3 regions of the Brevibacillus choshinensis genome follow, and region 3 is predicted to be linked to each of the others. Evidence: riboswitches for the same ligand, from Rfam matches in the RefSeq annotation. Region 3 holds a riboswitch; each other region holds the start of a gene.
The links. Region 3 has a riboswitch for thiamine pyrophosphate ahead of thiO (glycine oxidase ThiO). Riboswitches for the same ligand answer to the same signal wherever they lie in the genome.
Positions count from the first base shown of each region.

Region 1: another riboswitch for thiamine pyrophosphate. It lies ahead of thiS (sulfur carrier protein ThiS); the one in region 3 lies ahead of thiO (glycine oxidase ThiO).
Region 2: another riboswitch for thiamine pyrophosphate. It lies ahead of thiC (phosphomethylpyrimidine synthase ThiC); the one in region 3 lies ahead of thiO (glycine oxidase ThiO).

Region 1 covers NZ_CP069127.1:3,114,164-3,124,844, forward strand. The annotation lists gene JNE38_RS15685 (GNAT family N-acetyltransferase) at 1-12, opposite strand, end outside; gene JNE38_RS15690 (M42 family metallopeptidase) at 158-1,240, opposite strand; gene JNE38_RS15695 (ABC transporter substrate-binding protein) at 1,398-2,423, opposite strand; gene JNE38_RS15700 (ABC transporter permease) at 2,443-3,213, opposite strand; gene JNE38_RS15705 (ABC transporter ATP-binding protein) at 3,213-3,989, opposite strand; gene tenA (thiaminase II) at 3,983-4,654, opposite strand; gene JNE38_RS15715 (acetylornithine deacetylase) at 4,659-5,948, opposite strand; gene JNE38_RS15720 (thiazole synthase) at 5,950-6,720, opposite strand; gene thiS (sulfur carrier protein ThiS) at 6,726-6,929, opposite strand; TPP riboswitch at 7,155-7,265, opposite strand; gene kapB (kinase-associated lipoprotein KapB) at 7,307-7,687, opposite strand; gene JNE38_RS15735 (alanyl-tRNA editing protein) at 7,736-8,944, opposite strand; partial or broken gene JNE38_RS15740 (DUF2203 domain-containing protein) at 9,046-9,432, shown strand; gene JNE38_RS15745 (50S ribosomal protein L7ae) at 9,439-9,666, opposite strand; gene JNE38_RS15750 (glycoside hydrolase family 18 protein) at 9,807-10,681, opposite strand, start outside.
Region 2 covers NZ_CP069127.1:3,617,306-3,627,986, reverse strand. The annotation lists gene JNE38_RS18285 (nucleotide sugar dehydrogenase) at 1-1,010, shown strand, start outside; gene JNE38_RS18280 (glycosyltransferase family 2 protein) at 1,034-2,881, shown strand; gene JNE38_RS18275 (polysaccharide deacetylase family protein) at 2,926-4,692, shown strand; gene JNE38_RS18270 (glycosyl hydrolase family 18 protein) at 4,719-5,792, shown strand; gene JNE38_RS18265 (hypothetical protein) at 5,858-6,028, opposite strand; gene thiC (phosphomethylpyrimidine synthase ThiC) at 6,055-7,839, opposite strand; TPP riboswitch at 7,989-8,103, opposite strand; gene JNE38_RS18255 (non-homologous end joining protein Ku) at 8,230-9,183, opposite strand; gene JNE38_RS18250 (hypothetical protein) at 9,317-9,460, opposite strand; gene rsmD (16S rRNA (guanine(966)-N(2))-methyltransferase RsmD) at 9,904-10,518, shown strand; gene coaD (pantetheine-phosphate adenylyltransferase) at 10,526-10,681, shown strand, end outside.
Region 3 covers NZ_CP069127.1:814,030-824,710, reverse strand. The annotation lists gene JNE38_RS04345 (GNAT family N-acetyltransferase) at 11-1,024, shown strand; gene JNE38_RS04340 (YbaK/EbsC family protein) at 1,046-1,522, opposite strand; gene JNE38_RS04335 (MOSC domain-containing protein) at 1,592-2,311, opposite strand; gene JNE38_RS04330 (NAD kinase) at 2,338-3,129, opposite strand; gene JNE38_RS04325 (NUDIX domain-containing protein) at 3,230-3,682, opposite strand; gene JNE38_RS04320 (YugN family protein) at 3,836-4,234, opposite strand; gene JNE38_RS04315 (hypothetical protein) at 4,423-5,409, opposite strand; gene thiO (glycine oxidase ThiO) at 5,525-6,628, opposite strand; TPP riboswitch at 6,761-6,873, opposite strand; gene JNE38_RS31050 (excisionase family DNA-binding protein) at 6,948-7,172, opposite strand; partial or broken gene JNE38_RS04305 (glucose-6-phosphate isomerase) at 7,188-8,537, opposite strand; gene JNE38_RS04300 (efflux RND transporter periplasmic adaptor subunit) at 8,735-10,012, shown strand; gene JNE38_RS04295 (ABC transporter ATP-binding protein) at 10,044-10,681, shown strand, end outside.

The DNA of each region.
Region 1 (10,681 bases), 2.3 Mb from region 3:
GATGGTCTTCATTACATTTCCCTCCTCTACTGCTTTCCTATGCGTTATAAACAATGTAGCTTACTTGGTCAGCATCTAGCCAGAAGGAATATTGCCATTGATCTTCCACAACGAAAAAAACCCTCTGCCTAAAAAGAGGCATCGGGCTTCGCTACGATCATTTTCTCCTATTCATCCCTTTGATCTGTTGAACGGTATTCTCATCCAATTTCTTGATCAGCTCAACAAGGAGCTTTACGGTCATGTCCAGATCGTCTCGGCTGACCATGGAGACATGGCTGTGGATATACCGAGCTGCTACACTCACGACCATGGAAGGAACGCCGTTGTGAGCGAGATGGAATTTACCTGCGTCTGTTCCACCGCCTGGCATGATATCCGTCTGATAAGGGATGCCATGTTCCTTTGCCGTATCGATGACAAAATCTCGGAGATTCAAATGAGGGATCATGCTGGCATCATAAAAACCGAGAAGGGGCCCGCCGCCCAGTTTGGTGTAGCCATCCCGCTCAGTCATCCCAGGGGTGTCAGCGGCTACTCCCACATCAAGAGCGAAGGCGATATCCGGGTTAATCTTATGGGATAGGGTAACCGCACCTCGCAGCCCTACTTCCTCCTGTACGGTTGCACCGCAGAACACGGTATTGGCATGCGTTTCTTTCTGGATTTGCTCCAAAACCTTCAAGACTACGTAGCAGCCTGCGCGGTTATCCCACGCCTTGGCCATGAGCATTTTCGGATTGGGCAGTACTTCGAAGGGGCAAATCGGGACAATCGGGTCACCCACTTCGATCCCGAAGCTTTCCACTTCTTCCTTGCTGGATGCTCCAATGTCGACAAACATGTTTTTGATTTCAAGCACATTTTTTCTTTCTTCAATGGAAAGGACATGAGGCGCCTTCGAGCCGATCACTCCCGTGTGATCGCCTTTTCGGGAAAGCACTTTTACTCGTTGAGCCAGCATGACGTGTCCCCACCATCCGCCGAGAGGCTGCATGCGGAGAAAGCCGTCTTTGGTGATGTGCGTGACCATAAAAGACACTTCGTCCAAGTGTGCAGCCAGGAGGATTCTCGGCCCTGACTCTCCGTGCTGGCCTGCGATTCCGCCGAGATTGTCTTCTACCGTCGTGTTCGTCAATTGGGTAAGTCTGTTCTTCATGAGCTGATGCACACGCATCTCAAATCCGGGCGGCCCTGCTGTTTCGGTTAATTCCTTCATTAATTGCAGATCGTTATCCATGATCGCATCCCTCCAGTGGGTATGATGACCATGTAGGAACTTGGATATGTGTGGCGGTGATCTAGGAGTCTTTTTTTCTTTCGGTTTCCATAAAAAAACGACAGCCAGGACGAACGTTCGTCCTACACTGCCGTTATTCTTTTTCTCCCATGCACAATTACTTGGCCAGATCGCGCATAACTTCGTCTACTTTGACATCCCGCGTAATCAGCTGCTCTTTTTTCATCCAATCGATGAGAGTCTGCCAGGATTCTTTGGCTTGACTCCCAAACGGTTTGTCCCCTGCATCCATCAGAGGGAGCAAAATGTCGAGACTCTTTGTTTCGATGTCTTTTTCGAGCGGGAATTCATTTGCCTGCTTGCCGAGGAGCAAATCGAGCGCTTTTTCCTTGTTATCTTTGACGTATTGCTGGCCTTTCGCAGCAGCGCGCATGAATGCTTCAATCGCCTTCTGCTTTTTGCCCAATGTATCATCGCTGGTGGTCATGACCAACTCGTAGTAATCCGGTACGCCAAAATCAGACGGCGCAAAGACATTGACCGGAATGCCATTTTTCTCGAGGATCAGCTGCTCGTGGTTTTTGTACCCGCCAACGACAGCATCGACCTTTTTGCCAGTCAGAGCAGGCACGATATCAAAACCGATGTCGGTAAAGGAAATTCCGGAATCATCGCCACTTGAATGCTTGACGACGTTACGCACGATAGACTCATCCAAAGGCACAGAAGGATAGCCTACATTTTTCCCTGCCAGCTTTTGCGGAGTGTCGATTCCGCTATCCTGTCTCGTCATGATGACGTTAAGCGGATGGCGTACCAAAGCCCCTACCGATACCACAGGAATGCCTTCGGAACGGGCTTGTACGACCTGTGTTTGATAGCTGATCGCCAGGTCTACTTTCCCTGCAGCCGCCATTTTCAATGGATCGTTGCTGTCTGATGGCATTTGAAAATTCACTTTCAGATTTTCTGCCTGGAAGTAGCCTTGCTCTTCAGCCGCGTACAAGAAGGAGTGAACCGCGTTTGGGTACCAATCCAGCGCGACGGTCAGCTCAGTCGGTGCGTTCGTTTGATTTGTACCAGGAGCTGTTTGCTGCGCTCCCGATTGGTTTCCGCAGGCTGCAAGTCCCGCTGACAGGAGTAGAGCCGTGACGGCTTTGCTCCATTTTTGAATCGATTTCATGGGTAAGTTCCCCCTATTTTCACTTGGATGTTTTTCTTCTTGATCTTTGCTGTGGGGTGAAATGCTGCTCCAACCGACCGACCAACCAGAACAGGAGCATGCCGAGCACAGAGAGCAAAAGGACGGACGCAAAGAGAGCTGGTGCCTGGAAGTTTCCAGACGCGCGGCGGCCAAAATAACCAAGTCCTTCACTAGCTCCGAGCCACTCCCCGATCGTCGCCCCTGCCACACTGTAAGTGGCGGCTACCTTCAGCCCGCTGAAAAAATGCGGCAAACTTGCGGGAAGCTGGAGCTTCGTGAAAATCTGCCAACGGTTAGCTCCCATGGTTTTCAGCAGCTGCAGCATTTCTTTATCTGTGGAGCGCAGCCCGTCGTAGGTATTGACGACAATCGGAAAAAACGTGAAGAGTATCGTGATGGCAATTTTCCCGGATAAATCGTACCCGAACCACAGGATAAAGACGGGTGAAAGCGCAATGATCGGGATGGTTTGGGAAATGACGATATACGGATATACCAGTCGTTCCACTACCCGGCTCATGCTCATCGCAAAGGCGAGCAAAATCCCGAAAAGGATCGAGACACTCAGTCCAAGCAGCACTTCCTTCAACGTCACCCATAAATGAAGTCCCAGCAGGGTGGCACGTAAATCCCACAAGGAGCTCACAACCGCACTTGGCGGCGGCAAAATAAAGGATGGCACGTTCAGCAGCCGACACCCTGCTTCCCATACGATCAGGAAGAGCACAATGGAGATGGCAAACCAGATCCCTCGACCCCACCTGTCCATTACGCTTCCCTCCCACTCGACTGCTTCGCGACGTTTTTACGCAGCAGCTCCCAGATTTCTTCACGCAAGGAGAGGAATTCGGCACGATTTCGAAAGGCAGTGGTACGCGGGCGCTCGAGATTCACCACGAGCTCGACTGGCTTTTCGATCGGCTTACCCGTCAAGACAATCACGCGATCGGCGAGTAAAATGGCTTCATCGATGTCATGGGTAATCATCAGCATGGTGCTGCCGGTCTCCTGCCACATCTCCATCAGCCACTCCTGCATCTCCATCCGCGTAATTCCATCAAGCGAGCTGAACGGTTCATCCAAAAGCATCAGGTCAGTTCCAGAAAGCAGTGCACGCAGGAAAGACACGCGCTGCCGCATACCGCCGGATAGCTCTGAGGGGTATGCATCCGCCCACTCGGACAAGCCATAGCGGGGCAGCTCAAGGCGAACTTTCGCTTGCGCCTCTTTTTTGGCAACGCCATGAATCTCCAGAGGGAGTGCTGCGTTTTCCACGACCGTACGCCACGGGAGCAGCGCGTCTCTTTGAGGCATGTACCCCACCATCCCCAACCGCTTCTCCATCGGAGCTCCGTTTAAGGTGATGGTTCCCAGCTGTGGGTGCAAGAGACCTGCCACCAGCTGAAACAGCGTGCTTTTTCCGATTCCGCTGGGTCCGATCAGGCTGATGAATTCGCCTTTTCCTACATGAATGTCAAAATCGTGGAGAATGGGCTGATCACCGTAGGAAAAACGAACGCCTGAGAAGGCCAGTCTGTCTAGCACGGCCACATTTCCTTTCGATAAGCCATGTCCCAGAACAAGTACTCCATTTTGGAGGTGGTCAGGAAATGCTCTTCGAGTCTCGCGAGTTCCTGTTCACTTTTACCCTCTGCCAGCTGGTCCATCAGACCGATCAACCAGGCGGCCAGCTCCCCGAACTCCTCAGAGCTGTAGGTGCGCACCCATTCTCCGTACCATTCATGGTTCATCGCGCCTTCCACTTTGGCCAGCTTCTTACCGATTTCCCAGTATCCCCACATGCAAGGGAGGACAGCACTGACCAATTCGGCCAAGGAGCCTTGGTGAGCAACCTTCAGCATATAGCTGGTATACGCGATCATGACGAATGAGGGTTCGGTTGCTTCCAGCTCTTCGCGGGAGATGCCAAACCGTTCGGCGTATTGGCGATGCAAAGCCATTTCTCCGTTCAGTGTGGCTTCTTGCAACCCTGCAAACTTGGCGCTCGTCTCCAGATCATGAGCCTTGGTGCTCGCGATGGCAAAGATCTTGGCGTAATCAATCAGATAGACGTAGTCTTGCTTCATGTAAAAGGCAAATGACTCTACGGGCAACGTGCCGTCCCCAAGCCCGGTCACAAACGGATGCTGATGCGTCTTCTCCCAAATGGGTGCGACATGCTTCCACAGACGTTCCGTAAACGTGCTCATGCTCCTACCACTCCTTTGCTTCCTTTTTCGTGTTGCACCACTCGGCGATAAATCGAGCCATCACTTGAGCGAATTGAATCAGCTGCTCGGGATCGATGGATTCATCCACCGCGTGCGCATGCGCGAGCTCTCCAGGGCCGAACAGGACAGCAGGGATTCCTGCGTGCGCAAACCAGCCTGCGTCGGTCACCGTAGGAGACATGTCCAAAACAGGAGCTCGCTTGACCTGAGCTTCGTAAGCGTTTTGCAGCGCAGCTAGTCCGGGATGGCTGCGGTCTACTTCGAGGGAGGGGAAAATTTCACCTCGCTCCTCGATCATGGAACGACCTCCCCAGCGAAACGTCGGTGGATTCTCGCGTAACCACACATCAGCAGACGCAGCACGGCAAACATGATCCTCGATCTGGCGAATGATGTCTTCGTAGGATTCGTCTGGATAAAAATGGACCGAAATCCACAGCGCACACTTGTCGGCGATAAAAGCGGCATGTCTTCCGCCTTCGATCACAGCAGGATTAATCGTATTGCTCCCAGGTGCGAATCCGGGATAGGTTTTCATGACGGCCCAGTGACGTTCCAGCTCTTGCAAGGATGCGATGATTTTCATCATCTTTTCAATCGCCGAAGCACCGTGGACGCGCCCGCCGGCATGGATGGTTTTGGCCCGCATCCCATCATGCAAGGTCGTCGGGCTCTCAATCGTAATCCAGCCTGTGATGACTCCGCCTTGCCCTTGCATATGCAGATTGCTCGTATCGACGACAACGGCGTAGTCGGCGCTGTAGCCTCGCTCAATTGCCACGAGGGTCCCAGCTTCTCCGGCTTCTTCACCGATGACCGACTGGAAGAGAAGATCTCCCTTTAGTTCGACGCCATGCTCTCGCAGCATTTTGATGGCAAACAAGCTGGCAGCCAATCCGCCTTTCATATCTGCCACCCCGCGACCGTACCATCTGCCGTCCGGTCCTGTCGTCAACGTAAATGGCGGATACGTCCATCCCGTGTCATCTCCTACTTCCGCGACGTCGATATGGCCATTGATGATCAAGCTCTTGGACTCTTCTGAAGCAGTTCCCGGCAGTCGTCCCACGACATTATCGTCACCGGGATACACGGGCCATCGATCGATGTCAAAGCCCATTTCCTGCAGCTCCCCCGCAATCAAGCTCTGGGCCTGCTCACTGTTGCGAGCCGGGGGACTCACGGTTGGCTGTGACACCAGCTTGCCCAGCAAGTCAAACAGTTCGTCCCCTCGGTTGGCGATAGCCTCGACTGCTGCCGCGAGCCCTCTCATGCTACTCAATCATCCCTTCGGTCGGGCTGCTCGCAGACGCATACCGTTTTTTCGCAATGCGTCCAGCCAGGAACCCTTTGCGTCCTGCTTCCACACCCAGCTTCATCGCTTCTGCCATGAGCACGGGATTGTCCGCCAAAGCTACGGCTGTATTCAAGAGCACGCCATCTGCACCCAGCTCCATCGCTTTCGCGCAATCGGCCGGCGCCCCGATGCCTGCATCGACAATGATCGGCACTTTTGCATCTTCGATAATGAAACGGAGATTATTTTCATTGACAATTCCTTGGCCGGAACCGATTGGAGAAGCTCCTGGCATGACTGCATGAACGCCCACTTCCTGAAGTCGGCGAGCGAGGATTGGATCATCATTCGTGTAAGTCAGAACGATAAAACCTTCTTCAACCAAAATTTTGGAAGCTTCCAGAGTTCCGATCGGATCAGGCAATAGGGTTTTGGGGTCCCCGATCACTTCGACCTTGATCATGTCGCATAGTCCGGATGCTTTTGCCAAGCGCGCGATGCGAACTGCTTCCTCCGCGGTATAGGCTCCCGCCGTGTTTGGCAGCAGCGTGTATTTATTCAAGTCGAGCTGTTCCAAAAAGTTAGGCTCCTGCGGATTTTCCAAATTCAGTCGGCGAATCGCAAACGTCAGGATTTCTGCCTCCGAAACATCTACCGCCTTGCCTTGTGTCTCTAAATCCGCAAACTTCCCTGTTCCCAAAAGCAAACGGGAATGAAATTCGTAAGGGCCAATTTTCCATGTATCCATGATGATCATCCTCCTCCAACAAAGTGAACGATTTCTATGCGATCTCCATCTGCAATCGGTGATTCTTCGTAGCGTGTACGGTCGATGATGTCACCGTTTTGTTCCACTACCACGATTTTCTCCTGCAGCTGGTATGAGGCGAGCAGGGCACGGATCGTCCTGATCTCTTCTGCCAGTTCTACCTTTTTTCCATTGAGCGTAACTACCATCGTATTCCTCCCATCCATTAGAAACCTGGCTGCACCAAGCTTTTTGGTGCAGACTTGGTTGCGCTTATACTATCAGCCTTAAGTTTTAATACTTCCGATAGTACAAAAAAACGACTCCTCCCACTGCTGGATTTCACCCAGCAAAACAGAAGAAGCCGTCTTCCCTATCATCACGCAGATCGTTTTTATAAAAAAACCATCCGCCGTGGATGGTTTGGTTTTATAACGATTCGTTATACCTCTTCCTCCGCTGGCATGACCCAGATCAGGTTCAACGGTCAGTAACACCCTCGTTACAATCTCAGCCGACGTCGCTCGGCTCCCGCTTGGTAGTCATCGTATTCAATTGTCGTTCATTCGAGTTCTACAGTAACACTCTATTTTGAATTTGTAAAGGTTTCCTTGTGCAGGGCTTCCAGCTCAAGCAGACAGCGAGCAGCCCACTGAGACATCTTTCTCATTTTCTCCATTTCGCGCTCCATGGCTACACGCACAGACTCTCGGTAATCCGGAATCATGCCGTTATACCTCGTGACCGCGTTGCTAAATACCATGAATTTTTCTTGGTAGGACAAGGCCGGACGTTGGTGAAACAAGGGGACGTCCACTTCATAGGAAGTATGCAAATCTCCTTGGGTAGGAAATTTCGTGACGGCCAAGACCTTTACCAGCAGCTTGGCATCATGGATTTCCAACACCTCAGTGATATACTCTCCTGTTTTTTGGGTCACACGTACAATATCTCCCGGGTTCCACATGAACCTAAATTCCTCCTTTTGCATTGCCCATGCTTCCATTCTACCGGTTTAGGCCAGCGCAGCTTCCAGCTGTCTGCGAGCATGAGCCAGCACTTCTTCCGCAGGCAAGCTCGGTTGTCCACCGCCTTGTGCCATGGCTGGATTTCCCCCGCCCCGTCCTTCGACGAGGGGAAGCGTATCCTTCATCAGCTGATTGACTGCCACGTCGACTTGGGGTCCCCTGGCAAATACAAGCTGCAGTTTTTCTCCTGTCGCGGCCAATAGGCAAACGACATCAGGAGCTTGCGCGACAGCTTGCTGGGCGAATTGCTGGAGCTGTTGAATGGTTTTGTCTGTAAAGGTTTGCTGCACGATTCGTACAGGACCGACTTGGCTTGCTCGCTCCAGCTGCTGGCGGACTTCTCCCTCCAGCAGAACTTTCTCCTTCTCCTGCAAGCTCTGTTTCAACGCATCTCGCTCCGCAATCAGTCTCTGCGTCTGCGCGATCACTTCTGAATCACTGGTCATCAGCAGCTTCGACACTTCCCTGACTGCAGCTTGCTTTTTCGTATAGTCTCGCAAGGCGCGCCATCCACAAATAAACTCCAGACGAATGTTCCCCCGATGACGTTCCCACCCCAAGATTTTGATCATGCCGACTTCCCCGGTATGTGCCGGGTGCGTACCACCGCATGGATTGTAATCGAATTCGGGAATGATGACCACGCGAACGTTTTCCGTCACGGTCGGCTGCTTCTTCAAAGGCAACGTCGCCAGTTCTTCATCATCCACGAATCTGGCAGAGATCGGGCGGTTCTCCAGTACGATCTGGTTGGCTCTCTGTTCGACGCTCTCCCAGAGTTCCTCTTTTAAATCATCCAGTCTCACGTCAATCGTGACACGCTCTTTGCCCAAATGAAAGGCCAGCGTCTCTGCACCCGCCACTTCCAAGAACGCAGCGGACAAGATGTGCTGTCCCGCGTGCTGCTGCATATGATCAAATCGGCGGTCCCAGTCAATCTGGCCCTCTACTTGTGTCACGTTCTCCGGCAATGGATCTGACAGTCGATGGCGAATCTCTCCATCCACTTCTTCCACATCCATGACACGGATCCCGCCAAGTTTCCCTTGATCAGATGGCTGGCCGCCACCCGTGGGATAAAAGGCGGTTTGACTCAAAACGACGAAGGGAGAACCGTCCTGCTCCGTTCCCCGCTTCACCACGTCTGCTGTAAATGTTTGCGTATAGGCATCCTGATAATACAATCGATCTTTCATCTCGGCTCCTTGCTGCAGAAAGCAAAAATCACATCGGATATGCTTCCGTCATTTTCTCCCGCGGTGGGTTGCTAGTATAATAGGATCAGGAGGTGGTACTCTTGTCCAAAAAATATTTTACTCGTGAAGAAGCAAATGAGTTATTGCCGTATGTACGCGAAGAGCTATCCTTCTTGCAGGAAGCCAAACGCACTTTTTATAAGCTGTACCAGCAACGTGAACAGATCAAAAAAGAACAGCCTGTTAACGAAGAGGAGCTGTTTGCCGTAGAATGCCGCCTCGAATTCATGGAAATGGAAGCCCAAATGCGTGTCACTTAGCTGATCAGCAAAGGGATCCAAGTCAAGGATATCGACATCGGACTCTTTGATTTCCCGGCGATGATCAATGGCGAAGAAGTCCTCCTCTGCTGGAGAGAGGGCGAGTCATCCATCACACACTACCACGGACTCTACGATGGCTTTAACGGCCGCAAGCAGCTCGACTAAGGGGAGTTATCCCAGAAGAAGTGCCATTTTTTCTTCCCGCAGAGCTCTTTCTTCAGGCGTCGCCAAATCGTATTTCTTCAGTAGGTGGAACAGCTCGTTCAGTCCTTCTTGAGACTGCTTGGTTTCAAGCCATGCCCGCAGCTGTTCTACCTTCTCTTGCGGCAAGAAAGGAGATTGTTCCGCCAGCTTTTTTTGCACATCCTCTACACTGTGATCCAGTTTGCACTCTCCCATTTTCCCTTCCCCCATCCTTTCTTTCGGCATACGCCACGAATGTACTTTTTGCCATCATACCATGTTTCCACCGGATTCGAAAACTCGCCGATACGGCCAAGCAGACAGGCGCACAACCCAATGGATTGTACGCCTGTCGTTCAGCCACGCTTGCGGACGCGGAAGTTCCCCTCAATCAGCAGCCAGTTCTGCGGAAATGGCAGTCCCAGCTTCCAGTAGCTGACCCCTCGCAGGCCGAGCTGCTTGACGAGATCAAACTTTGCTTGGATGGAGCGTGCGTCTTCAAACCACACTTGATGACGCCGATCTTCATCGTCAGTGTACTGAAAAAAAGGAGCCTGAGCACGGTAGTCGTACTGGATATTGACGTTGTGCTCTGCGGCCAATGCTATCGCTGCTTGGGGACTCAGCGCTCTTGCTGTCGTTCCAGGCTTATAAGGAAGGGTCCAGTCATACCCGTACAGATTTTGCCCCATCAAGATTTTTTCAGCAGGCATTTCGGTAATCGCATACTGCAGGACACGTCGGACTGGGCCGATCGGCGAGACAGCCATCGGTGGACCTCCGCTGTATCCCCACTCGTACGTCATGATGACGACAAAGTCAGCGATGGCTCCAATCGCTCCGTAGTCATGAGCTGTATACCATTTGCCCTGCTGCTCCGCACTCGTCTTGGGTGCGAGCGCCACGGACATCATCATACCCGCTGCGTGTGCCCGCTGCTTCGCTCTTCGCAAAAATCGGATGTAGGCTTCCCGATCCGTAGGCGGCAGCGCCTCCATGTCGAAGTGGATGTCCCCCATTCCGAGCTCCTGTGCGGTGGAGATGATGTTGTCAAATAGCTTATTCTGAAGCTCCACATCGTTTAAAATCAGTCCGCCGAGCTCTGTGCTGAACTGACCACCTTCCAGATTCGTCACGACCAGCATCATCACGACATGATTGGTGCGTGCAATCGACTGGAAATCGTCAAGCGCTGGCCTTGCCAACGTGCCATCCCGTTTGATCCGAAAAC
Region 2 (10,681 bases), 2.8 Mb from region 3:
ATGTACAGTCGGCGACCCGCACAGTGGCTAGGCATATGCCAAAAGGCTCCGTCATCGTGTTTGAATCGACTGTTTATCCAGGTGTAACGGAGGAAATATGCATCCCGATTTTGGAGAGCGAGTCTGGCATGCAATGCGGAACGGATTTCAAGGTCGGGTACTCACCGGAGCGAATCAATCCGGGAGATGAAGCCCACCGCTTCGAAACCATTGTCAAAATCGTATCTGGTATCGATGAAGAAACGTTGGAGACAGTGGCGCGTGTCTATGGGCTGGCCGTGGAAGCGGGGGTCTATCGAGCAGAAAGCATCAAAGTCGCAGAAGCGGCGAAAGTGATTGAAAATGCGCAGCGCGACATCAACATCGCTTTCATGAATGAGCTGGCGATGCTGTTCCATCAGATGGGGATCAACACCAAAGCGGTTCTTCAGGCAGCCAGCACGAAATGGAACTTTCTGAAATTCACGCCTGGACTCGTCGGCGGGCATTGCATCGGTATCGATCCTTACTACTTGACGTACAAGGCAGAGGACAGCGGATACCGCTCAAAAATCATTCTGGCTGGCCGTCATATCAATGATGGGATGGGCAAATACATCGCTGAGCAGATCATCAAAACCGTTGTCCGTTTAAAGCTGGACGTCAAGAACGTCAAGATGGGCATCATGGGTCTGGCTTACAAAGAAAACTGTTCGGACATTCGCAATACAAAAGTGACGGACATCGTGGACGAGCTGCACGAGTACGGGATGGCTCCTCTCATTGTGGATCCACTGGTAGATCCGGAAGAAGCGTACGAAGAGTACCGGATCGAGCTCTCACAACAGGAGGCACTGAAAGATTTGGATGTGGTCGTGGTGGCGGTTCCGCATGCCCCTTTTGCAGCGATGAGCGTGGAGGATTTTGAGGTCATGTACGGAAGCGGCAAGACCAAAATCATGATCGACGTCAAAGGCATTTTCGACAAAGCCGCATTCGAGAGCAAAGGGTACTATTACTGGAGCTTGTAAGAGGGAATGGGGAGAGCGACAGTATGTTTAAAAAGAAAAAGAAAAAAGTGGAGGAAGTCCTGACTGTTTCTCGAGCAGATCGGCGGCTCCTGTCAAACGTCCCTGATCCGGAAAATATTCGTGCACAAGCAGATCGCAGAGGTCAGGCTTCGGATGCTCCCGACGATTTGGACAAGCTCAGGTTGCTGAGCCTCCGGTATATGGCAAATTTTGATATCGTCATCTATCCCCGCAAACAACTGAAAAAGAATGGGTTTAAGGGACGGGCAGTCGATATTTCTTCGACTGGCTTGCTGGCCGAATTTGGCCCGGCCGCCGCGAAGCGCTTATTCGTAGGGAAGAACGTTGCGATTCATGGGAATATCCCGCCTGGAACGATGCCAGAAGGGTTTGAGTCTTCCGTAAAACTGGATGCGACTGTCGTCAGATGCTTTACGAGGGAGGATGACGGTCAAGAGAAGCTGCTGGTTGCCTTTGAATTCGCAAAGCCACTTACGGAGTACCTGCAGAAAAAGAGATGGGGCTATGCGATTTACACTTCCAGCGCGATGCTGCTCGTCTCCACTCTTTTCATCATGCTCATGCGGGCAGAGAGCGTCATTTACTTCAAGTACAACATCTTGCTGTACCTCTATAGTCTCATTGCGGCGGCCTTTCTGTTGACACGCTACTTCTTCGGCGCCCTCTATCGGGACGTGCAGGTCAATCCCGACTTTACCCCTGGAGTGTCCATCATCATTCCATGCTTTAATGAAGAAGAATGGATTCATCGGACGATTCTGAGCTGCGTGAATCAAAACTACCCGATCGACAAGCTGGAGGTCATTGTGGTGGATGACCGTTCTACCGACAGATCTGTGGAGCAAATCGAAAAGGTCATTCAAATGATTCACCGGGAAGCCGAGCGGTTCATGACCAAAGAGAGGGTGCGGATGTATGTGCTTCCCGAAAATGGAGGGAAGCGGGTCGCCCTCGTGAAAGGGGTCGAGATGGCCAAGCACGATCTGGTCGTATTCGTGGACTCGGATAGCTTTTTGGAGCCGACTGCCATCCGCCATCTGGTGCAGCCCTTTCAGGACCCCAAAATGGGAGGCGTCGCAGGCCGTACTGACGTGGAGAACAAATTTACGAACTCCATTACGAAGCTGCAAACGGTTCGTTATTACATTGCTTTTCGCATCATGAAAGCAGCGGAAGCGTGGTTTGACAGTGTGACATGTTTATCGGGACCGCTGTCCTGCTACCGGAAAGATTTGGTGATCAAGCATTCCGAGGCTTGGCTGACGCAGAAATTTCTCGGACAGCCTGCGACATTCGGGGATGACCGAAGCATGACCAACTTCATTTTGGAAACCCATCGGACGTCTTATCAAGACTCGGCGATCTGCTCGACGATTGTTCCATCGGACATGGGTGTGTTTTTGAAGCAGCAGATGCGCTGGAAGCGTTCGTGGCTGCGCGAATCTTTGCGCGCCAGCACTTTCATCTGGCGAAAAGAACCGTTTATGGCGTTGTTCTTTTACATTGGGCTGATCGTTCCCATTGCTGCGCCTGTCATTGTGCTGTACAACCTGGTCTACGTCCCGATCGTTCACCGCGTTTTCCCGGGGACATTTTTGATGGGGCTGCTCCTGATGGCGATGCTCATGAGTTTGGCTCATTTGCTGTACCGCAAGAGCAGACTTTGGCTGTTTGGATTCGTCTTTTGTGTGTTCTACGAATTTGTCCTTCTCTGGCAGATGCCGGTCGCATGGGTGACCTTTTGGAAATCCACCTGGGGGACGCGGGAAACTCCGCAAGACATCGAAGCGAGGAAGAAAAAGGAAGCTCGCAGGCAAAAGAACAAAAAGGGGTTTGGTTTGCCTTTTTAACGATCGCAGCACCATAGATCTCATGAGTAAGGGTGGTAGATGAAATGAAGGGAAAACGCAATGCCGCCCTGGATTATCGCAAGAAGGATCGCAGAAAAAAGATTCGGACCGTCTGGCAGTTCGCGATATTGTTATTCGTGGGAATGTTGGTGTATCAAGCCGTTTTCGATACGAAGCAGTATGTGGAAGCGGACCGATCGCAATGGCGAAACGATAAAGGGTTCATTGCCCTGTCCTATTTCGGGGTAGGTCGCAATGGCACGCCCAAGCTGATGGCAAAAGAGTATCTGGATGAACAGCTGAAGGCGCTGCAGCAGCAAGGATACGTAACGATCTCGCAGCAGGACATTCTTGACTTTTATCGTGAAAAGAAGCCATTGCCAAAGAAAGCCTTGTTTTTGGCTTTTGAGGATGGACGAAATGATTCGCAGTTGTTCGCCCAGCCGCTCCTGGAAAAGTACAACTACAAGGCGACCGCATTGACCTATGCCAATAAAATGGGGAATAGCGACAACAAGTTCTTGCAGCCCAAAGACTTGCAGCGCATGCAGGAGAATGGCTATTGGGAACTGGGGACAAACGGCTATCGCCTGACGTACATCAACATTTTTGATCGTGACGGTCAGTTTATCGGGATGAAAGACGAAAGAGAGCTGCCGACGAAAGATCAGGTGGAGTATTACAATCATTACTTAATGGACTTCATTCGGGACAGCAACATGATTCCCGTGGAAGACCGCTCGCAAATGGAAGCCCGTATCACACAAGACTACCAGCAAATGAAGGATATTTACACGAGCCAGCTGGGCTTTGTGCCCCAAGTGTACATGATCATGCACGCCAATACCCTCTACCAGGGGATGAACAGACTGGTTACTGATGTGAATGATGCCAACATCCGTCAGCTGTTCGCGATGCACTTCAACCGCGAAGGCAACGCCTACAATTCCAGCGGGGACAGTCTCTACAACCTGACGCGCGTCCAGCCTGCCCCCTACTGGTACACCAATCACTTGCTCATGAAAATCCAAAAAGATGCGCAGCAGAAGATGAAATTCGCACGAGGGGACGAAGAGCTTGCAAAGAAGTGGGATCGATTAAGCGGAGCGGACGAGTACAAGGATAATCATATCATTCTGACTTCCCCGCCGGGAGAAAACGGCATGCTGTATTTGCGGGATAGCGAGAAAAGCCGGGATCTGAGCGTGTCCGTCATGCTAGAGGGAAATGTTGTGGGAAAGCAATCGATATACCTGCGATACGACCGTCAAAAGGATTCCTTCGTCCGATTGATCCTGCAAAATAATGAACTGAAGATGGAAGAGAAAAAAGCGGGCAGTGCCGTGAAGGAGCTCTCCTCAACCAAATTGAGCGAGGTGCAATGGAAGGCAGAGGATTTGGCCTACGACAAGGCAACGGTTTACAGTAAGGCCCAGGCAGAGAGAGGGGCCGAAAAAGAAGAGGAAGGCTACCCTGACAACATCCAGCACTCAAGGCAGTTGGAAATGACGCTCAGAGGCAACCGATTGACCGTTGCAGTGGACAAGCAGGTCTTGGCAGAGAAGCAGGAGATAGACAAGGGAATCGAGAGCGGCGGTGTGGCACTGGAATCCGAGTACAGTGAACAAAACAAAAAAGATGACATTTATGATGCCGTTTTTACAGATCTGAACGTGACTGCCCTGGCAGAAGGTGCGACGGGTACGGATCCTGTCTTATTCAGAAATTCGTTCACCGGATTTGAAAAAGTGGTCCATGTCATTTCAGGAGCGATCTCTGCAGCGATCGATTGGGTGATCGAAACGTTTTAATCAGGAGGAAAGGAGGTTCAAGGCAGGTGACAATAATCAAGCAGATGAAAAAACAGGCGATAGTCCTCACGGTTTGCCTACCTGCATTGGGTGCGTTCCTTTCGGGCTGTGGAAACGTGGGAACCGCTCCCGATTCGATGAAAACAGTCGAAGCCGCGGAACATCCTTTGGAGAAGACAGCCTGGTTGGTCGACTGGCAGTGGAAGGCAGGCACGGAGAATTTTCAAGGGATGACGAATGGTTTGGCCAGTGTCCAAATGTTCGCTGCGTATTTCGACGAGTCGGACAACCTTTTGTTTACGGACGAATTTAAAAAGGGACTGCCCAAAGTCCAAGAAATCGCTCGGAAAAGCAGCTTGGTTCATGTGGATTTAACGATTGTCAATGATCAGAAACGCCAAGATGGCTCCGATCTCCAAAAGGAACCGACCATCGTGACCCGATTGATGGCCACTCTGGAAAGTCGCGCCAGGCATATCAATCAGATCATGGAGGCGCTGTCCACGTATCATTTTCATGGGGTGGAGATTGATTACGAGCGTATCGATGAAAAAGATTGGGACAACATGATGGCCTTTATCAACGAGCTGTACACGCGGCTCCAGGAGCAGGAGAAGACGCTTCGAATCGTACTTGAACCGCGGACGCCGATCGAGAGTCTCTCCTTGCCCAAGGGACCCGTATATGTGATGATGGCCTACAACTTGTACGGTACTCAGAGCGGGCCAGGACCCAAGGCAGACCGTTCCTTTATTATGGAGCTGGCAGCCCGCATGAAGACAGTGCCGGGAGAGAAGGTCATCGCCCTCGCGGCTGGCGGGTTTGACTGGTCGGAATCGGGAGAGGTAAAAGCGGTAACCGAGGAGCAAGCTGCTGGGCTTGCGAAATCGAGTGTGGAGGTGCCTAGACGAGATAATGCGAGCGGCAGCATCCATTTTCAATATGTAGACGAAAAGAAACAGAAGCACACGGTCTGGTATGCGGATGAGACGACGCTGAAGACCTGGGCGAATGTGATTTCAAGTGAAGGGTACCACAATCTAGCCTTGTGGCGTCTGGGCGGCTTGAGTCGGGAAAGTGTCCGCTTTATGAATGAGTGATAGCCGTTGTGGCAAAGAAAGACCGAAGAGAGAGGCTCTTCGGTCTTTTTGCCGTTCCATCCTTGTCAATAATAGAGGCTCTCGGTTAGCGAGCACTTCACGCACGTTCGCGCGAGAGAGGACTCTTGAAACTGGTGTGTGCAGCTTTTTTGCAAATCGAGGAGCTGGCGTTGATGCTCCTGGATCGCTTCTTGAAGGCGCGCGATTTCTTCCCGCAGCCTGAACGCTTCTTCCATCAGGTACTGCCTCCCTTTCGCATGCATTACTTATAAATGCGGCTGCCGCCCTTGCGAAACTCGTCGGCTTTTTCCTGCAACCCTTCTTCAAGCGCTGCTTCCTCGCTCAATTGCCTAACCTGCGCGTACGCACGAATATCCTGCGTAATGCGCATGCTGCAAAACTTAGGTCCGCACATCGAGCAAAAGTGGGCTGATTTGGCACCTTCTGCAGGCAGCGTTTCATCGTGGTACTCACGCGCTCGTTCAGGATCGAGCGAGAGGTTAAATTGATCCACCCAGCGGAATTCAAAGCGTGCCTTGGACAGGGCATCGTCGCGTTGCTTTGCTCGAGGGTGCCCCTTTGCCAGATCGGCGGCATGCGCGGCGATTTTGTAGGCGATCAAGCCATTGCGTACGTCTTCCTTGTTCGGCAAGCCGAGGTGTTCCTTGGGAGTCACGTAGCAGAGCATGGCCGTACCAAACCATCCGATCATGGCAGCCCCAATGGCCGAGGTAATGTGATCATAGCCTGGCGCGATATCGGTGGTCAGCGGTCCGAGTGTGTAGAAAGGGGCTTCATGGCAAATCGTCAACTGTTTATCCATGTTTTCTTTGATTTGATGCATCGGTACATGTCCAGGGCCTTCGATCATAACTTGCACATCGTGCTCCCATGCGATTTTCGTCAATTCTCCTAGCGTCTCCAGCTCGGCAAATTGCGCCTCGTCGTTGGCGTCGGCGATCGATCCGGGTCTCAAGCCGTCTCCTAGCGAAACAGCGATATCATACGCTTTGAGAATTTCGCAAATTTCCTCAAAATGAGTGTACAGGAAGTTTTCTTTATGATGGGCCAGGCACCATGCAGCCAGGATGGAACCGCCGCGCGAGACGATGCCTGTCACCCGTTTGGCTGTGAGGGGGATATAGCGGAGCAGGACGCCGGCGTGGATGGTGAAGTAGTCTACGCCTTGCTCTGCCTGTTCGATCAGCGTGTCGCGATAGATCTCCCAAGTCAGGTCCTCCGCCTTGCCGTTCACTTTTTCCAAAGCCTGATAGATCGGGACCGTACCGACCGGGACAGGGCTGTTGCGGATGATCCATTCACGTGTGGTGTGGATATGTGCTCCTGTAGACAGGTCCATAATCGTGTCCGCTCCCCAACGAACCGACCACATCATCTTTTCCACTTCTTCTCCAATGGATGAGGTGACGGCAGAAGTGCCGATGTTGGCGTTCACCTTGACGTGGAAGTTCCGTCCGATGATCATGGGCTCGCTCTCTGGGTGGTTGATATTGACGGGAATGATGGCTCTGCCCCTGGCGATTTCTTCACGTACAAAATCGGGATCGACTCCTTCACGCAGTGCGACAAATTCCATCTCGGGTGTCACGATGCCACTTTTCGCGTAGTGAAGCTGAGTGACGGGTTTTCCCTGCTTGGCTCGCAGGGGGTGATGACCTTCGTGTGGGAAAGAGGGGACCTCATGCAGGCGATTTTCGTTTCGAATGCCGTTGTCGCGAAGCTGGATGGGCCGCCCCTCGTAGGCTTCTGTATCCTCCCGCTCTTCGATCCAGCGTGAACGCAAAGGGGGAAGACCGCGGGAACTGTCAGGAACATAGCCTTCTCGGGTGTATTCTCCGCTGGTGTCATAGACGCGGAGAGGGGGATTGGGTACCTCTCCCGTCGGTCCTTCAGAAGGATGCAAGGATATTTCTCTCATGGGGACGCGAATATCAGGTCTGCTTCCGCTCGCGTAGACTTTTTTGCTGCCTGGAAAGGATACGACTGGTGACAGTTGAAACGGGGGGGTGCTGGATGTGTGGGGCATAAGAAAACCTCCTTGGTCATGGTTGCACAATGCGCGAACCTTGCGGGAGGCGAAAGAATCCCCGCGCCATGAAAAAGCGCCGCATGGGAGCATGCGACGCCAGACGCGAGAGAAGAACAGATACGGGTATCCTAAAGATACACGTTCTGATCGTGTCGTTTATGACAATTCCTCCGCTGGCATTACCCAGTTCAGGTTCAACGGTCGATGGCAAATCAGCCATCCTCTCAGCCTGGTTATTCCCAAGCTCCCGTGCTATGTACTTGATCGATTTCATGATTAGCATACAGGCACCCATTTCTATTTTCAAGTAAAAGTTTGAGAAAGGAAGGTGTGACCCATACCAAAAAACCTGTCCATGCCGGACAGGTTTTGGTCTTTCTTCTCTTGTCATACGGTTGTTGTTTTCTTTCTCCGCAGCGTCTTGGTGGTGGAACCGGCTGTCGTGTCGCCTGCAGCCTTTTGGACGGGGGCCGCCTCTTTTGGGGCTGCAGCGGTCTGTTTACGGCCGGTCTTCTTTTTCACAGGCTCAGGCGTCGGTTCGGGCTCGAGCTTGATCGGACCAGGTCCATTTCCGCCAGTCGCTTCGAGGCTTTCCCGCAGCGCTTGCATGAGATCGATGACATTGGTGCGCGGTACGGCAGGGGACGTAGCAATCTCTTGCCCCTCCAGCTTTTTCTCGATCATTGCCTGCAGCTCGGCCCGATACTCGTCCGTATACTTGCCTGGTTCGAATGGGACCGTCATGTTGTTGATGAGTTCCGTGGCCATTTTCAGCTCATTTTCCGACAAGGCAACGTTAAAATCCGGAAGGGCAGGTACTTGGCTCACGGGACGAACCTCATCGGGGTAAAAAATGGTCTCCAGCATGATGCAATGCTCATACAAGCGCACGACTGCCAGGCTCTGCCGATTGCGCATGGTTACCTGGGCGACTGCGATCTTTCCCGTCTCCTCCATGGCAGCGCGCAGAAGGGAATAGGCTTTATCGCCGGTTTCCTGGGGGGAGAGAAAATAGCTTTTGTCAAAGTAGATCGGGTCGATATCTTTCAAATCGACGAAATCGAGAATTTCAATCGCCCTTCTGGTTTCCGGCGTAATGGCTTCCAGATCCGAATCGTCGATGATGACAAAATGCCCTTTTTCGTATTCGTAACCGCGGACGATCTCGCTGGCTTCGAGTTCGCGCTGGCAGTGGGGACACATCTTGGTGTATTTTATGGGCGTATGGCATTCCTTGTGGAGCTGGCGAAAGCGGATATCGCGCTCCTCAGTTGCCGTAAACATTTTGACGGGGATATTCACCAGACCAAAGCTGATCGAGCCTTTCCATACCGTATGCATGACATTCCTCCAGTCTGCGCCTTTGCTTTTTAGTATTTGCTGCGCGCGACAGGTGCGCCAAGGAAAATGCAGGTGAGGGGGATCTCAGCAGATAAAAAAGCCAGCCGTTGGAAGTACGGCTGGCTGGCACCCTTTATTGTCCGTGTTTGATGATGTCGGATTGATCGGCTTCGGATTGCATTTGTCTCGCTTGCTCTACGCCTTCTCCCGTGCGATCTGCGATGGATTGGGCTTCCGATGCTTCGAGCTTTTGCTTGGAAGGTTGTTTTTCGGCCAAGGTCATTCACTCCTATTCGGAAAGGATCTGGGTGGCTGTACGAGGTACACCCTGCCTTTTATCGTGCCCGAAGACAAAAAAAATACCCCATCACCACAAGGCGATGAGGCAGCTGTTCAACTCCTCCCTCACGGGGAGAGATGGCACGGAATGCTCCTATCAGACACGCCGTGCGCCAAAGTGAACCGCCTTTCAATTATGGGAGAGGAGAAACCGGAGGAAGAGCTTATGGGGAAACGTAAGTCTTCTCCGCGGTTGTCAGCGACACCGTTGCGTCGCTATCCATAAGCATTTCCCAATTGTTGGCCTTGTATACATCCAGGGCAGCATAAAATTTCCACTTGCAATTTTACGCGTACTACCAGTTGTGATAGTATGAAATCATTCTTGGGTCTTCCTGCAACAAGAACGAATACATAATTGGAATTGACAGGTGAAAACGAATGCGGGTCATCGCGGGTGAACACAAAGGACGTCGGTTGACGGCTGTTCCGGGAAAAGGAACTCGGCCAACGACTGACAAAGTGAAAGAATCGATTTTTAACATGATCGGTCCTTATTTTGACGGCGGTTGGGCATTGGATTTGTATGCCGGTACCGGCGGGTTGGGCATTGAAGCGTTGAGCAGAGGAGCGGAGCGTGCCGTTTTTGTCGAACGGGATGCAAAGGCCTTTGCTGTCGTCAAACAAAATTTGGCTGCTTGCAGACTGGAACAACAGGCAGATCTGTATCGAATGGATGCCGACCGGGCGATCCGTACGTTGGCGACACGGAAACAAGCGTTTGATCTCGTGTTTCTCGATCCTCCGTACGCCCATCAAAAAATTGCGGAAGAAATCCAGCAGCTGCAAGATCTGAATATGCTGGCGGAAGGGGCTTGGATTATCGCCGAGCACGACGTCGGTGTCAAACTGCCGGAAGAGATTGGCGATTGCGTACAGGATCGTGCCTCGACATACGGCGATACGGCTGTGACCTTGTACTACTTTGATCGTGAATCCCAAGAGGAAGAATCAGACGAATCGACAGGTGAAGCAGCGCAATCCGAGGAAGGATGAGTGAGTCATGACCATTGCGGTTTGTTCAGGGAGTTTTGATCCGGTTACGTACGGTCATCTCGATATTATCACGCGCGGGTCGAAAGTGTTTGACAAGGTGATCGTTGCCGTTTTGATCAACGCAAAGAAGAAGTCCTTGTTCAGTGTGGAAGAACGGGTGGAG
Region 3 (10,681 bases):
GAGTGTCTCCATGCCCTTTCAATTGCGACCGTTTCAGGAACCAAACGACTACGTCGCTCTCTCAGCCTTTTACAACCAGCTCCAACCCGGATCTTCTTCGCCAGAAGACCTAGCTGCAAAGGACAAGCAAATCCCCGCCCAGTCACGCCTCTTTCTGGATGAGAACCAGCAGCTAGGCGGCTTTGGCAGAGAGCGCATCGTAGCCGAATCTGCCGACACTGGTGAGAGTATCGGCTACGCCCAAATCTGGAGAGCTCCCTGGACTCCTCCCGGGTGCCTTGCGACCTTGTTTTATGTCGCCCCCGCACATCGGGGACAGGGAGTCGGTACTGCCCTTCTCACTCACCTCCTCGCATGGGCGAAGCAAAAGCAGGCAGATACCGTCATGTCCGAGCTCAAGGACTGGGTCCCCCACTCGCTGGATTTTGCGCTCAAACAAGGCTTTGCGTTGGATGCGCATATCTTTGAGCTGCATTTGGACGTGAATGCGTTTGATGAATCGGCAGGGGAAGCTGCGCTCTCCTCTCTGAAACAGCGCGGCATTACGTTTTGCACACTCGGAGACATCGCTGCCGCCCGGGAGCAAGCCGAGGAAAAGCTGTACCGCTTGTACGCTCAGACCCTGCGAGACAATCCTGGCCATGTCGGTGAACTGCCTGACTTGGACGAGTGGCGGCGTGAAGCCTTTCCCTCCCATGCCTTCGATCCCGAGCTCGTGTTTATCGCAGCAGACGGTGAGCGATTTGTAGGCGTAACAACGGTCTTTCACACGGATCAGCCCGGTATCAAATACACCGATTATACAGGCGTCGATCAGAACTATCGGGGACAGGGCATCGCCACAGCACTCAAGCTGCTCTCCATACAATCCGCCAAAAAGCGGGGAGCCCATACCTTATCCACCGAGACAGAAGCGAAAAACAGCCCAATGCAGGCCGTCAACCGAAAACTCGGCTACGTGCCGGGCAAAGGGCATTATCGTGTCGTCAAACATTTACACGCAACAAGAGACACTCGCTCTTAAGGCAGCCCCGCTCAGGCTTCTTTACTGGTCAGAGGCCGCGTCTATCACTCGACCGTTCGTCATTTGCAGCAGCTGTTCATAGGAAACTGGCAGCAGTGATTCTGCTAGCCCAGCCGCAGTATACACGAGGGGAAAGCGCTGCAGGGATGAATCCACATAGATCGGCACTTCCCGAAGCAGTGCAAACGGGCATACCGCTCCCACCTGAAATCCGGTTACAGCCTCTACCTCCTCTGGCGTAGCCATTTTCGCCTTTGCCCCATGGAAGGCTGCCTTGACCTGCTTGGCGTGGATACGCACATCGCCAGCAGCTACAAACATGGCGTACTCATCGCCCGAACGAAACAAGATGGATTTGGCTATTTGGCCGATTTCTACCCCCAATGCCGTCGCTGCTGCCTCCGAGGTTTTCATCGGCTCTGGATAAAGCAGCGGCACGATGGCGGGATCGAATTCCTGTACAAAACGCTCGACTCTCTCTAACGGACTCGTATTCATTGGAGATCCTCCACATCTATTTGATCCACTAAAATAACGGGTTGCCCCATTATAGGACAACCCGCTTCCTTACTCCGATACGAACACGGCGTCCCCTTCTGCCACTTCACCAGGGGTGATGACCGAAGCATACACGCCAAAGTGATTGTCGTGTCTCTTCACACAAGCCTTCAACACCGCCGGATTCATCTCCAGCGTATCCGGATCAATGTTCACGTACATGCAGCGCTCGCAATGGCGGTTCACTTGCAAGACGACATCGCCTATGCGGATCTGCTTGCCCATCCAACGATCCTCTGCGAACGGCTCATCCTCCTCCAGCACCACGACCAGATTTCCCCGGAATCTTCTCGGATCCAGCTGCTCTTCCCCGATCAAGCGAGCGATCTCCCGCAAAGATGCATCGGTCACCAGCAGAATATGGTCCTCCCAGTTCTTGCCGCCTTCCAGCGGGGTACTTCTCTTTGGCAAAATGGGCCGCTTGGCTGTCTGAGCCACGTGATCAAACAGCGAATCGCCCCACGTATGTACGCTCCCGTCTTTTGCCACGACGCGTATCTCCGGATATTGCTCGTCTGCTGACTGCTCCGTAAAAGTCGCAGCGTAACCGAGTAGAGCCGGTACCACGTCGGCGCTGAGGTATTTTCCATTGCGGGATTCATCCAGAAAATAATAGCCGCGGTCTCCGTACAGTCCGAAGGCATCCACCTGACAATGCGTCAGCTGCTCCCCACGCATCGCCTTGACCGGATGCCGGAAAATGCTTTGCAGTCTCCCCACTTGCTTCACGGGTACCTCTCCCCTTTTCGCTTTCTTTATCCTTTGATGAACGAATTGCGTACGCGGCTCCAAAAGGTAAGTCGCTTGTACCGGGCGAATTTCACCTTTTCCTGCCCGACCCTGCAGGAGATGGAGCGAACATCCCTCCAGATGTCCTGCTCACGATCCAGCCCGATCATAATCTCCGGGTTCATGACGATGAGCTCGACCTCATGATGCTTTGGCAAAACCAGTGAGCTGTTGATGGTCCGATACGCCTGATTGTTGATGGAGGCGATTTCGGATAGCTGTATCGCTTCGATCGACGGGTGCACGATGGCTCCATCTACCGCCTTGTTGTATGCCGTGCTGCCAGATGGGGAGGAGACGATCAATCCATCTCCGCGAAACGTCTCCAGTTCGTCCCCGTTTATGTAGACGCATGTCACCAGTGTAGATAACGATGCATTTCGCAGAACGAGCTCATTCAATGCCCACTTGCGATGGACCGCACCATCCCGCATCGTGATACGGCAATCCACGATCGGGTATTCCACGATGGCCGGCCGGTCTTGCTGCAACCGCTGTACGAATTCATCGAGCTCCTCTGGTCTCCAGTCTGCATAAAATCCCAAATGGCCGGTATGAACGCCGACGTAGGAAGGCTCGACACCATATTGATGAACAGCTTCCAGCAGTGTCCCGTCACCGCCAATCGAGAGCACCATGTCGGGATGGTCATCCGGGCCTTCCACAAATTCGCATGGGGTGGAAGCCAGCTTATCTTTCAAAGCTTGTTCCACTTCCCTCGTATAATCGTCATTTCGCAGTACAGTCGCAATCTTCATGCCGATCTGCCCTCACTTTACTCCTTGCAGCTCCAAAACCGCTTTTCTTTTTTCTCACTATACCACAGGAAATTGCCAGTTGCATGGAAACTCCCTTTTTCTACCATCGATCATCCAGAAAGGTGCGTTCCCTAAACTCTTCCAGCCGTCGGTGCGTGGCCGGAGACAGGTCCTCAGGGAGCTGATCCCACTGAAAAAACATCTTTTCCGCCACTTCCCCATCATTTCGCGACCACTTCTCGTCCATGCGTCCATCCGTGACATGAAAGAGTGCGATATGGTCACGCTTGCCTTCCCGTTCACTGTAAAAGAGATGGCACAACCGGATTTGTCCACCCAGAAGCCCGCATTCCTCCTGCACCTCCCGGCGTGCCGCGTCAAAGAACGACTCGCCCTTCTCCACCCCTCCGCCTGGCAGATACCATCCATTCACGTAGGTGTGGCGAATTAACAGGACGCCCTTTTGCTCATCCGTCACGATCACCCTGACTCCGAGGGTGATTGGCTTGCGAATTTTCCAATACCATCTCTGCAAGGAATGGTACCATGCCATGTTTTCTCGTCTCCTGTGTTTCTTTTTTTGTATGAAAGTCTCTCTGATTGATAATATAAGCACGGATGCACGATCCCGCGCCAGAGTCAGATGGCCATCCTGCATCCCTGCCAGGTAAAAAGAGAAAGACGGGCCTATCATAAGGCCCGCCCTTTACGCCAGGCGATTTTCCAGCTCTTTGACGATAGCCTCTGCCTTACGGACCCATCGGGAGTCCACGTCTGCATCCTTGTCCAGCGGCTCCTGAAACTGGTTCATGGCCGAAGAAGCTATCGGCTCGTAATAGCCAATATCCTGCTCCACGCCCGTTTGATAGACATGCTTGAGCACAAAGGGATTCCCCAGCTCAATCCACGCATCTGCACTGTCGAGCTCGCCCTGCAGAACTTTGATCGGCAAGCGCAGATAGACCATATTTTGATCATCCAACGCTCGGTCAAAATAACCTTGCTCATAGTCCCAATTGGACAGAGTAAAGTTTGGCTGGAGTGTTTCGCGAAAATAGCCAAATGTCCCCTTGGTTCCCGGCAAGCTGCTTTGAATCGGTCTCATCACCCATCCCTGCCTTTCCAGATTCTGATTGTAGTGTGTGACAAAGCACGCGGTTGTACTCACCCAATCAAGCAGCCGAAACGAAATGACACCGGGTGCTGAAGATGTTGGATATGTTTATTGCCGAAAAATCAACAAGTCCCTGAACCCAAATCGATGGGCAGAGACTTGTTAGGTCGCTTGAGTTTTTAGAGCAGGGCGATGGTAAGCAGCGTGAACAGCGCAAGCGGAATGATCTTGCGTCCGTTTCCACACGCGCGTCTTCTTCTTTTCGGTGTAACTACGACGGCTGCCCGTGGCGGGGGCGGTGGAGGTGGTGGAGGTACCACGGGGAAGCATGGCATCGGCTGCGGGAATGGCCCATACGGAGAGAGAAAGGGATTTGGACCGCCAAACGGACTCACCTGACTGTAAGGGCTCACCGGACCATATGGATAGTTATGATCGGTGTACGGGCTGACTTGACCTTTATCCGAATGGTATGGACTGACCTGGCCAAATGGGGCATTCTCTGCATGGTATGGACTGACTTGGCCAAATGGCGCATTCTCTGCATGGTATGGACTGACTTGACTAAAGGGCGCATTTTCATTCCCATAGGGATAGCCTGGGTAGCTGCTGCTGCCGTAAGGACTGACCTGTCCATATGGATTACTGCTGCTGCCGAACGGGCTCATCGGCCCATAGGGTCCCATCTGTCCGTAGGGGCCCATCTGTCCATAGGGACCCATCTGTCCATAGGGGCCCATCTGTCCATAGGGTCCCATCGGCCCAAAAGACCCCATCCCCCCGAACGGTCCCATGCCGCCGTAAGGATTGCTGCTGCTGCCGAATCCACCGAATCCTTGGTAGGGAGTGCCCGGGAACGTCATGCCTACATCCATATACGGATACTGCTCCGGGTAGCTTTCTCGGCCGGCGACTTCCTCTACCTGATCGTCATCTATGAAGTCTGCGTCTGGATCGTAGTCTGGATCATCCACTTCGACATAGACGTTCTGGTCGTCAAAATCTACGATCACGCCTTCAAATATTTGTCCGTCGATCGCTTCAATGCGCACTTTTTGCTCCAAGTGTTCTTTGACGATGTTGTGCACATTATGGCGTATATCCTTTATCATGCTGACTGTCTGAAAGTCAATCTGATAAAGGTTTTTGTCGTCCTCAGACTGCATGGAAACTCCTCCCCTTCTGGTGTTTCTTTATTACCATATACAAGTGCCCATGGGGAGGTGTTCCGTTTTCGAATGCAGACCAGCCCATTTTATGAATGCCGGGCTGAAGGAAGGATCAAGGGAGGAAGCGACTGGGCAAGAAAGCTTCCAATCGATCCACTCGTCCGCTCTCGACGTAATCGGCCATTCGCTTGGCGGTGATAGGGGAGAGCAAAATGCCATTGCGGAAATGGCCCCCGGCGAGCGAGAGTCCTTCCCAGCCAGGTACAGGGCCGAGCAGCGGTTTTCCGTCAGCAGTAGCTGGACGCAAGCCTCCCCACGCCTCCAGGAACGCCGCTGCATGCAAGGCTGGCACATAAGGCATGACGCCATTTAGAACACTCGCGAGCCCTGCCAGTGTCACTTCTCGTTGGAAGCCGCTCTCATCCTCCGTCGCCCCGATGACGATCTTTCCGTCCTTTTTCGGCGTGATGTAGCCGGATGTGCCAAAGATCACGGTTCGCAGAGGAATTCCTACAGAAGAGACAGCCGCAATCTGTCCTCGTACGGGTCTGACCGGAATGGCAAGGTCGAGCATCTGCATCATGATTCCCGCCCAAGCTCCAGAGGCGATGATGGTATGCTCTGCCCGAATAGGTCCAGAGGTCGTCTCTACCCCGATGACACGACCGGCTTTTACCGCGATCCCACTGACGACGCATCCCGATAAAAGCTGCACGCCCTGGATCCGGCAGGCAGTCACCAGCGAACGCAACAAAAGGCGGTTGTTGATGTGGCCTTCCCCTGGAGAGTGGATCCCCGCCACGACTTGCTCGCTCAAAAGCGGTTCGACTTCTCGCAGCTCTTTGCCATCCAGCCAGCGGACATCATGACCCGCTTCCTTTTGCCAGTGAAACTTGGCCTTTAGCTGTTCACTCTCCGCATCATTCAAAGCAACGGTGACGAGCCCCTCCAAACTCAGCTGCACATCTCCTGCTGCCCGCTCCTCCAGCTCCTGCGCCCACTGCGGATACAGCCGCAAAGACTCCATCCCGAGATCGAGCATCGGGCCCATGGATGCAAATTCTTTTAATGGGGCCAGCATGCCAGCTGCAGCTGAAGAAGCCTGACCGCCCCACTCTCCCTGCTCGACCAGCGTGACCGACAGCCCCCGTTTCGACAGCTCATACGCGACGCTCAGCCCAATAATTCCTCCGCCCACTACCAGACAATCACTCATATTCCTCTCCCCTTCTCTCTTGCTGCCCTATCGCCGAATGTGAACCTAAACATCCCGAAAGTGAAAAAGCCCACCGATTTTCCTCGCAGGAAAAGGTGGGCTCATACGCAATACAAAAAATACAATAGCGTTGTTCGCTCGCAACCACATCCCTGCGCCGGCATGATCCGGATCAGGTGCAATGGGTCGATGGTCGTCGCTGCCATCCTCTCAGCCCCGCGTGAAGGACTCCCCAAGTTGCTTTCGTTATGTCATTTTCACTGACCAGTATAGACTTCTATCTACTGATCTGACAAGTAAAAATCGGTCTGAAAGTCCGTTAATCCTCGTCCTTGACATCATAGCTTTCCGGAATCGGCTCGTGGCGAGATGCTTCCTCCCACTCCCGCAAGCGGCGCAGCTCCTCCAGATGATGCCTGAACTGTTCTTTGTTGATCAAATATTCATTCCCGTCATGAACCGTCCGAATCCGGCCTTCCTTGATTTTTTCCTGAATGAACGCCTCCGGCAGCTCCAGATATTCCGCCGTTTCGGATACGGTCAAATACGTCTTGTTCTCTTTCAATCTAGCCTCCAGTTCCGCTTTCTGCCGTTCGTAGCCCGGCTTGCCTAGCAAAGCAAACATGTTGGCCTTGTAAGCCTCCACCCCGGGTTGGTCGAACGGATTGACGCCCAGTAAATAGCCACTGATCCCGCACGCTTTTTCAAAAAAGTAGATCAGAGCGCCCAGATAGTACGCCGTCGCTTTCGGTATTTCCACCAAAAGGTTGGGCACGCCTCCATCCACGTGTGCCAATACTGTACCTTCGAAAGCCTTTTTATTGACATACCCCATCTGTTTGCCCGTCAGGAAGTTAAGTCCATCGGCATCCGCGGGATCTTCCTGCACGGTTACATCGACAGATGGCGTCGTTACGGAAATGACTGTTTCAAACAATTGCCGCATGCCATCCTGTATGTACTGGCCCATCGAATGAAGGTCCGTTGAGAATTCCGCAGAAGCAGGAAAAATCCCCTTCCCGTCCTTGCCCTCGGACTCTCCGAAAAGCTGTTTCCACCACTCGGAGAAATAGCGGAATTGCGGCTCGTAGCTGACCAACAGCTCCACCGTCTTCCCTTTTCGATACAGGGCGTTGCGTATCGCCGCATACTGATAGCATGGATTTTCCAGCAGATCGTTCACCATGTACTGCGCCCTCGCATCCGCAGCTCCTTGCATGAGCGCATCCAGGTCGGCTCCACTCACAGCGATGGGGAGCAAGCCCACAGCCGTCAGCACGGAATACCTGCCTCCGACGTCGTCCGGGATCACAAAGCTCTCATACCCTTCTTCGTCGGCCAGCTTTTTCAAGGCACCCTTTGCCTTATCCGTGGTGATGTAGATCCGCTTTTTCGCTTCGTCCCGTCCGTACTTCCCGACCAGCCAGTCGCGCAGCAGGCGAAAAGCGATTGCAGGCTCTGTCGTCGTGCCTGATTTGGAAATGACGTTGATCGAGACTTGCTTGTCTTCCAGGACGTCCATCAAGTGGGAAATGTAGACGGGACTGATGTTGTTTCCGACAAAATATATTTCCGGGGCGCGCCGCTTGGACTTGGGCAGCAGATTGTAAAAGCTGTGTCCCAAAATATCCAGCACCGCCTTGGCCCCCAAGTAAGAACCACCGATTCCTATCACCAAAAGCACATCTGAATCAGACTGAATGCGTGCTGCCGCTTGCCGAATCCGGTTGAATTCGATGCGGTCGTACTGTTCGGGTAAATCTACCCACCCTAGAAAATCTCTGCCTGGTCCTGTCTTTTTGTGCAGCATCTCATGCGCTTGTCCAATCGCTGGAGCGAGCAGCTCCCATTCATGTGGTCTGACAAAAGCAAGAGCGTTGGAATAGTCAAAACGAATCGCTTGGTTCATGGCTCCCCTCCCAGGAACGTCATCTATTTCCTATCTTATCACGCAAAATCGGCAGAAAGTACATTCCGCCAAAACATAACAAAATGTGACTGGAATGTGAACGTTTCGGCATGTCCGTTACCTTTCGCCTGCGATTCCGTAAAACCTTCGGGAAACGAAATAACCAGAAATTGAAAAAACACCCAAGGAGAATGACTATGAAAAAACGTTGGTGGATCATCGGTTCCGCCGCTGTGGTTTTGGTCGCGGGAGTCGCCCTGATGAACCTGATGGGCTCCAAACAGGCAATGGGTTTGCCAGTGACCATCGGATCCGCGACCAAATCAGCATTGGAAAGCAAAATCCTGACGTCGGGGGTCGTCGCTGTAGAGGACAAGCAAAAGCTGTTCGCAAACGTCACGGGTACCTTGCACGAATTTTCCGTCAAGGAAGGCGACAAGGTCAAAAAGGGACAGATCATCGGAAAAATAGATACCTCCGATGTCGAAAGCAGGATTCTGGATCTGGAAGCGCAGCTGGAGCTGGCTAGGGCCAACCTCGCCAAAGTCCAGGCAGGAAACGAACCGGAAGAAGTGGCGCAGGAGCGAGAACGCCTGTCGCAAGCCGAACGGGAGTACGATATGAACAAACGAGAGTACGACCGGATCAGCCAACTGCACGTCTCGGGTGCCGCCACGGAGCAGGAATTGGACAAAGCCAAATCGGCAGTAGATTCGTCCCTCTCGACCTTGAATGTCGCCAAACAACAGCTTGCGCTTCGGCAAAAGGGACCTCGCAAGGAAGAGATCGCTTCCCAGCAGGCGCAAATCAACAAGCTGCTGGTGGAAAAGGGACAGCTCGATAAAGAACGCATCCAAAGCGTCGTTGTGGCTCCAACAGACGGCACGGTGATCGCACGGGCTGCAGACAACGGCCAATACGTCAATAAGGGAACGGAAATCCTCACGCTCGCCAATTTGGACCATTTGTTGATCGAAGCGGATATTAATGAATCGGATGTAAGCAAGCTGGGGCTCGGACAGAGCGCGGTCATCGAAGGAACCACCCTGGGCAAGCATAAGCTGGGCGCGAAGGTCTCCCGCATCGCACCGATCGCGACGACGACGCAAAGCGGCTCCGGTCAGGGAGAAAAAACACGTGTCAAAGTGACACTGGAGCCTACCTCGACTGATATCGCTGCCCTGAAGCCGGGCTTTCACGTAGACATCAACATCACCGTAGAGAAAATCGATAACGCACTGCAGGTCCCGATCGAATCTATCCAGCAGGACACGGATGGCAGCACCTTTGTTTGGGTGGCTGCAAATGGCCTGGCCAAAAAGCAGAAAGTCGAAACCGGCATGGAAAACGAACTCTTTTCCCATATTCGCAGCGGTCTGAACGGCGACGAGCAAATCATCCTGAGCCCGGTCGAAGGAATGGCAGAAGGAACCCCTGTCATGCCGTTGTCAGGCTCCGCTTCGATGGGCTTGTAACCACTTTGCGAGGAAAGGAGGTCAGCCGATTATGCTACTCGTAGAAGGCTTGACGAAATCATACATGACGGGGGATTCGACGCTGCCCATCTTAAAAGGCGTCTCCTTGCTGGTGGAAAAAGGGGAGTTCGTCGCCATCATGGGACCATCCGGTTCGGGAAAATCGACGTTCATGAACATGCTCGGCTGTCTGGATCGCCCGGATAGCGGGACGTATGCACTCGATGGAATCGAAATCAGCAGTCTCAAGGACAAGCAATTGGCGCACGTGCGCAATCAGAAGATCGGCTTCGTCTTTCAATCCTTCAATTTATTGGCTCGCTCCACCTCTCTGCACAACGTAGAGCTTCCGATGATGTACGCGAACATCAGCCGTTCTGAGCGGCGCAACCGTGCGATGGAGGCACTGAAACGGGTCGGACTGGCGGAGCGCATTCACCACAAGCCCACTCAGCTCTCGGGGGGACAAAAGCAGCGGGTCGCGATCGCGCGCGCTCTCGTTAATCGTCCGGCTATCTTGCTGGCAGACGAACCGACCGGGAACCTCGACAGCCGCTCCGGTACAGAGATCATGGCGATGTTTCAGGAGCTGCATGAGCAAGGGGTCACGATCATCCTGGTCACGCACGAGCTGGACATCGCGCAGCACGCCCAGCGGATCGTGACCTT